2 linked regions of the Solidesulfovibrio fructosivorans JJ] genome follow. The main gene of each other region encodes a partner of the protein of the gene in region 2 in a complex. Links are inferred from orthologs where the notes say so. Each region holds a gene or a part of one and is shown on either strand. Other genes may lie near its edges.

Region 1 (3,269 bases), on a different replicon or contig from region 2:
CCGGGCCCGGGCCAAACCGGCGGCGAGAAGCGTCTCGTCGGCTGTGGCGTCGCCGAAAACATGGGGAATGCCCTGCTCGTCGAGGAGCCGGATGACTTCCTCGCTGTTCTCCACCACCACGGCGGGCATGTTTTCGGCCAGGATCTCCCGGGCCACGATGGAGCCGATGCGGCCGTAACCGCAGATGATGACGTGCTCGCTCAGGCCGTCGATGATTTTCTGCATGCGCCGTCTCCCGAGATACTGTTGCAGCCGGCCTTCCACCAACACCTGGGTAAAGGAGCCGACGAGATAGGCGAACGCCCCCACGCCCGAAACGATGAGCAGCATGGTGACCACGCGGCCGTCATGGGACAGGGGATAGACTTCCTGGAACCCTACTGTGGAAAGGGTGATGACGACCTGGTAGAGGCTGTCGAAAAAACTCCAGCCCTCCACATACATGTAGCCCGTCACGCCCAGGCAGAAGACCAGCGCCAGGGCGAGGAAACCGCCGAGCAGCGGCCCCCAGGCCCCCAGCCTATGGTGCAGCCGCACGGCCCGGCCGTGCATGCGCATAAAATTGCGGCCGTCCGACATTTCAGCCCATCTCCAGCAAGCGCTCCCGCAACGCCGCCACCTGGTCCCGCAACGCCGCCGCCTTCTCGAATTCCAGCGCCTTGGCCGCTTCGCGCATTTCCCGCTCCAGCATCCTGATCTTTTTTTCCAGGGCCTTTTTCGACATGCCGCCGTAGGCCGAGGCTTCCTCGCGCACCGACGCGGCCCGCGAACTCCGCCCGGGCGCGGCGACGGACGCGGCGGCCGCCGCATCGGCCCCCTGGCCGTACAGGCTGTCCAGCACGCTGTCCATGGCCTTGATGATGGTGCTCGGCGTGATGCCGGCCTCGCGGTTGAAGGCTTCCTGCTTCTCCCGCCGTCGGGCCGTTTCGTCCATGGCCGCCTGCATGGAGCCGGTCTCCGTGTCGGCGTAGAGGATCACCCGGCCGCCGACATTGCGGGCCGCTCGGCCGAAGGTCTGGATGAGCGAACGGGTCGAACGCAAGAAGCCTTCCTTGTCCGCGTCCAGGATGGCCACCAGGGACACTTCCGGGATGTCGAGCCCCTCGCGCAGCAGGTTGATGCCGACCAGCACGTCGAATTCGCCCTGGCGCAGGGCCTTGATGATGGCCACCCGCTCCAGGGTGTCGATGTCGGAATGGAGATAGCGCGAACGCAGGCCCATGGAGTTGAAGTATTGGTTGAGCTCCTCGGCCATACGCTTGGTGAGCGTGGTGACGAGCACCCGCTCCCCGGCATCCGCGCGCACCCGGCATTCGGCCATGAGGTCGTCCACCTGCCCCTTGGTCGGCCGCACCTCGATCTCCGGGTCGAGCAAGCCCGTGGGCCGGATGATCTGCTCCACCACCACGCCCTCGGACCGGTTCACCTCCCAGTCGCCGGGCGTGGCCGAGACGTAGACGGCCTGGCCGATGCGGCAGAGGAATTCCTCGAAATTGAGCGGCCGGTTGTCCAGGGCCGAGGGCAGGCGGAAGCCGTAATCGACCAGCGTCTGCTTGCGTGAGCGGTCCCCGGCGTACATGCCGCCGATCTGGGGCACGGTGATATGGGACTCGTCCACGAACAGGATGAAGTCCTCGGGAAAGTAGTCGAGCAGCGTGTACGGCGGCTCACCGGCTTTCCTGCCGTCCAGGTGGCGCGAATAGTTCTCGATGCCGTTGCAGTAGCCGAGCTCCTCGATCATCTCCAGGTCCTGCATGCAGCGCATTTCCAGGCGCTGGGCCGCCAGCAGGTCGTTTGCCGCCCGAAGCTCGGTCAGGCGCAGGCGCAGCTCTTCCCGGATGTCCGAAACGGCGCGATTCAGGTTGTCGCGGTCGGACACGTAGTGGCTGGCCGGAAAGATGATGGCCTTTTGCATGGACCCCAGGACCTCGCCGGTCAGCGGATCGGTCTCCAGGATGGATTCCAGCTCGTCGTCGAAAAATTCCAGGCGCATGGCCCGCTCCCGGCTGTAGGCGGGAATGAGCTCGATGACGTCGCCGCGCACCCGGAACACGCCCCGGTGGAAATCGTAATCGTTGCGCTCGTACTGGATCTCCACCAGCCGGGAAATCACCGCCTCCATGCCGGTCTTCTGGCCGACCTCGAGGGAAAGCACCATACGCTCGTAGTAGTCGCGCGACCCGAGGCCGTAGATGCAGGATACCGAGGCCACGATGAGCACGTCGCGCCGGGTCAGAAGCGAATGCGTGGCGGCATGGCGCAACTTGTCGATGTCGTCGTTGATGGACGCATCCTTCTCGATGTAGGTGTCCGTGCGCGGCAGGTAGGCTTCCGGCTGATAGTAGTCATAATAACTGACGAAATACTCCACGGCGTTGTTGGGGAAAAGCCCCTTGAACTCGCTGTAGAGCTGGGCGGCCAGGGTCTTGTTGGGGGCCATGACCAAGGCCGGACGGTTGAGCCTCGCTACCACCTGGGCCATGGTGAACGTCTTGCCCGTGCCGGTGGCCCCGAGCAGCACCTGGCTTGGCACGCCCTGGGACAAATTGGCGGCCAGGGCCTCGATGGCCCCGGGCTGGTCGCCCTGCGGGCTGTATTCGGATTCAAGCTGGAAAAGCATGGTGTTTTTTTGTACATCCCCGGTCAACGTAACGAAAGCGAAAACCCCGTGGCGTTTCGACCGGCACTCGCGCCGCGCCGCAGCCGGGGTCAGCCTGCCGTGTCAAGGAGACGCTCCCATGGAAATCGACGTCGTTCCGGCTGATTTCAGCCTTCCCGTACACCGGGCCTGGACCGTGTCCATGGTCATCAAAAGCTTCAAGGGCCGCAAGGACGTCACCGTCCACCTGTTTCGTCCGGAATGGGACCCGGCCGAGGAAGGAATCTACGACTGGGACGCCCTGATCGGGGACCCGGTGGACCCCGATCTGCCGGTGAGCATCGAAAGCTGCCGGCGCATCCTGCTCGAATCCTTTACCGAGGAGGAGCGCGACGCGCTCGTCAACTACCTCAAGACCCGGTACAAGGACAAGCTGTCCGAGATCCACGCCTGCGCCCTGAACCTGCCCATTCCGCTGGGGCTCACCGCCCTGTCCGAACTGACCGAAGGCAAGTCCGTGGGTTTTATCCGCTTCGACAAGATTCCCAATTACACCTTGCCCTTCCCCGTGCGCGGCTATTTCGACCTGAGCCAGCACAAGCCCATCATCGAAGGATTGGATTAGCGGCGTATTCCTCGTTCATGTAGCACCATCCGCCAGACCGGGGCC
Region 2 (3,314 bases):
GCGGCGTTCGAGCCCGCCGGCAGACGCAGGGTGATGCGGTCCGGGTCCACGGGAAGGGGCGTTTGCGTGCCGGCCGGGGACAGGCGGAAGTAGTCGGGCAGGTCTTTGAAACCGATCGGGGCGTCCGGGGACGTTTCCGCATCGTGGCTTCGGCCCATTCCCATGCCCATTCTCATGCCCATATGCGCGCCCCGCATGGCTTCGACCGTGACCACGTCGTCCGGGTCCGGTGCCGGGGGCTCGGGCGCGGCCAGGAGGTTTTCGGCGGCAAGTCCCTGCATGGTCACGGCCACGGACAAGGTCTTTCGCCGACTGTCGAGGAGCCGGGCGTGGTCTTCCACCAGCCGGCGCAGCCGTGTTTCGGCCTCGGCCACGAGTTGGGCGGCCACGCGCCCGGCCAGCTTGTCGGCGAGACGGTGCAGGGCGAACTGGCTGTTGGCGCGCAACAGCACGATCGGCGTGAGCGAAAGGGCGGCCAGAAGCCAGAACAGTTTCCAGCGGATGCGCACGGGCGTCCTCGGGCTTGGCGGTCAAGGGTCGGCGATTTTAGGAAGCATCCTCCATTTCCAGGTAATCGGCAAGGATGACCTTGGGGCCGAAATCCGGGAAATTGACGCGGCACTTGCCGTCGTCGAGCATGGCGATGATCTTGCCCCGGCCGAAAATCTTGTGGCGGCAGTAGCCCATCTTGCCGGTCGGGGCCTTGCGCGGCGCGGGGGCTCCCGTCAAGTGGGGCGCTTCGGCCGGGCGCGTCAGGCGGGAGCGCACGGCCGTGGCCGGGGCCGAAGGCGGCGGGCAGGCGGCAAAGGCGGCGGCCGAACCGCCGCCGAGCCGTTCCCGGCGCTCGGGAAGCGTCCCCGGGGGCAGCTCGCGCAGGAAGATGCTCGGCAGGGCGGGAGCGCAGCCGCCGGTCTGGCGCTGGTAAATAGTCTCCGGCGCGAAAAGGGTCAGGTGTTCCCGGGCCCTTGTGCAGGCCACGTATAACAGCCGGCGCTCCTCTTCCAGGTCCTCGGGCCGGGACAGGGCGTGGCGCGAGGGAAAGCGTTCGTCCACCAGGTCGATGACCAGCACGGCCGACCATTCGAGGCCTTTGGCCGAATGCACGGTGGAAAGCACCACGTGGTCCTCGCGGGTCTTCTTGCGGTCCTCGTCCGGGTTTTCGAGCACGAGGTCGGCCAACATGGCGTCGAGGTCGGCGTAGGCGGCGGCGATCTGCTGGAGCTGCTCCAGGCCTGCCTGCCTGCGCGGGTAGTCCTCGGGGTATTTCTCGGCCAAAAGCGGCGCGTAGGCCTCGATGACCCGTTCCAGAAGCTGGGCCGGGGAGGGGGGTAGGGCGCGCAGGGTGTCGAGGAATTCGATCAGCGCGCGAAATTCCTGCGATTTGGCCGCCATCTTGCCGAGTACGGCCCGGTCGCCGGACTGGATGGCGTTGAAAATCTTGGTGGCGGTCTTGGGGCCGATGCCTGGCACGAAGGCCAAAACGCGTGACCAGGCCGGAAAATCGGCGGTGTTGCGCACGAGCCGCAGGTAGGACAGCACGTCCTTGACGTGGGCGGCGTCGGAGAATTTCAGTCCGCCGAACTTCTGGAAGGGGATGCCGGTTTTGCCGAGCTCCACTTCCAGGGCATAGGATTGGTAGCCGGCGCGAAAAAGCACCGCGATCTCGTGCAGCGGATAGCGGGACGAAAGTTCGCGAATTTTGGCCGCGGCCATGGCCGCCTGGGTCAGGTCGGAAAAGGGCCGCAGCAACTCGGGCTGGGGCCCGTCCTCGCGGGTGGTGAAGAGCTTTTTGTCGTACTTGCGGCCGGCGTTTTGCAAAATGGCGTTGGTAAGCGACAGGATCGGCTGGGTGGAGCGGTAGTTCTGCTCCAGCTTGACCACGAGCGTTCCCGGGAAAAGTTCCGGGAAATCGAGGATGTTGTCCACTGTCGCCCCGCGAAAGGCGTAGATGGACTGGGCGTCGTCGCCAACGGCCATGACGTTGCCCGAGGTGGGGGCGAGAAGGCGCGTCAGCCGGGCTTGGACCCGGTTGGTGTCCTGGTACTCGTCCACCATGACGTAGCGGTGGTGCTGCCGCAGGTAGTCGAGCAGGTCCGGATGCTCGGTCAGGGTGCGCTCCAGGGTGAAAAGCAGGTCGTCGTAGTCGAGCAGGCGGTTTTCGGCCTTGAACGCCGTGTAGCGCTCGCCGATCCTGGCGATGTCCCCGGCGTAGGGGAGCAGGTGGAAGGCCTCGCGCGAGAGCACGTCGCCGACGTCGAGCTCCTTGTTGCGGGCCTTGGACAAAAGCCCGAGCACCGCGCTCTTGCGGGGAAAGGAGCGGTCGCCCTTGCCGATGCCGAGCGTGTCCTTGGCCTGGCCCAGGATGTCCTCGGAGTCGGCCTGGTCAAGCACGGTGAAGCCGTCGGGAAAGCCGGCCGCGGCATGGTAGCGCCGCAGCGTGGCGAAGGCGAAGGCGTGAAACGTGCCGCCGGACACGCTGGCCACGCCGCTTGGGCCCATGGCTAAAAGCATCCCGGCCCGGGTAAGCATCTCCTGGGCGGCCTTGCGCGTGAAGGTCAGAAGGAGGATCGCGGCCGGATCCACGCCGTCGGAGACCAGATGGGCCAGCCTGTAGACAATGGTGCGGGTCTTGCCGGACCCGGCCCCGGCGATGACCAGCATCGGGCCTTCGGTGGTGAGGGCCGCCTGGCGCTGGGCCGGGTTCAAATCGCGTTCGAAATCCATGCCGGCTCGTTTTGCTCGGGAAGATTGAAGAAGTCGGCCACGAGGCGTCCGGCCTCGGTGGTGGTGGCCGGGCGCGCGCCGGCCGTATCGCACCAGATGGCCCCGTGAGCGCTGTGGCAGCCGGTGCGGCCGAAGCGGCCGAAAATTTTCGTTCGGTCGAACTTGCCGGTCAGGCTCATGCCCGGCCGGCCGACACAGACGAGATTGGGCGCGCGGCGCAGTTGCGGACCGTCGTAGATTTCCTCGGCCAGATGCACCGCCTCCATGACGGGTTCGCCTTCGTAGCTCAGGGTCAGCAGTTCGTCGCGCAGCTCCCGGGCCAGCTTTTCGGCCACATGCTCGTGAAAGACGCCCCGGGCGAAGCGCTCCTTGATGTTGATGTAGATGCGGCCCGGGTCCAGGGCGAAGGCGGCGGTCTGGTGCGGGGCGATGCGGGCGTCCCACTCGTTTGCCGCTCCGGGATGGGTTTTGAGCAACCCCTTTCCGGCCAGCCAGACGTTGAGGTCCACTTCGGTCACAAGTTCGGTGAAGCCGTGGTCGGCCAGGGCGATGAGCCGCTTTTCGCCGGGCAGGCTGTCGTAGCGGTCGAG

What was found.
Region 1: the proteins of DESFRDRAFT_RS10330 (region 2) and uvrB are in contact, whole or in part, in a crystal structure (PDB 7EGT), measured with the Thermus thermophilus proteins. The link is inferred for Solidesulfovibrio fructosivorans JJ] from one-to-one orthologs. Residues at the interface, in WP_096412145.1 of Thermus thermophilus: His654, Arg656, Phe657, Gln666, Asp668, Glu669, Lys680, Arg681, Leu682, Ser683, Lys685, Tyr686, Ala687; in WP_096411307.1 of Thermus thermophilus: Glu23, Leu25, Arg26, Asp27, Gly28, Glu29, Arg30, Phe31, Arg55, Glu326, Asp327, Phe328, Glu379, Ser382, Gln383, His398, Gly400, Arg401.

The regions. Positions count from the first base shown.
Region 1 is NZ_AECZ01000010.1:14,717-17,985, forward strand. What follows is about bases 101-3,055. They hold uvrB (excinuclease ABC subunit UvrB), read right to left. Parts: upstream 2,621-3,055; coding sequence 581-2,620; downstream 101-580. Other genes in these bases: DESFRDRAFT_RS08780 (potassium channel family protein), read right to left, coding at 101-579; DESFRDRAFT_RS08790 (hypothetical protein), read left to right, coding at 2,739-3,055. In the rest of the region: more of DESFRDRAFT_RS08780, read right to left, coding at 1-100; more of DESFRDRAFT_RS08790, read left to right, coding at 3,056-3,224. UniProt on the Escherichia coli protein: The UvrABC repair system catalyzes the recognition and processing of DNA lesions. A damage recognition complex composed of 2 UvrA and 2 UvrB subunits scans DNA for abnormalities.
Region 2 is NZ_AECZ01000012.1:62,568-65,881, forward strand. The notes cover bases 136-3,135. They hold DESFRDRAFT_RS10330 (ATP-dependent helicase), read right to left. Parts: upstream 2,725-3,135; coding sequence 547-2,724; downstream 136-546. Other genes in these bases: DESFRDRAFT_RS10325 (SpoIIE family protein phosphatase), read right to left, coding at 136-509; DESFRDRAFT_RS10335 (alkaline phosphatase family protein), read right to left, coding at 2,703-3,135. Also shown: more of DESFRDRAFT_RS10325, read right to left, coding at 1-135; more of DESFRDRAFT_RS10335, read right to left, coding at 3,136-3,314. UniProt on the Escherichia coli protein: A helicase with DNA-dependent ATPase activity. Unwinds DNA duplexes with 3'-5' polarity. Translocates on single-stranded DNA with 3'-5' polarity. Initiates unwinding more efficiently from a nicked substrate than double-stranded DNA.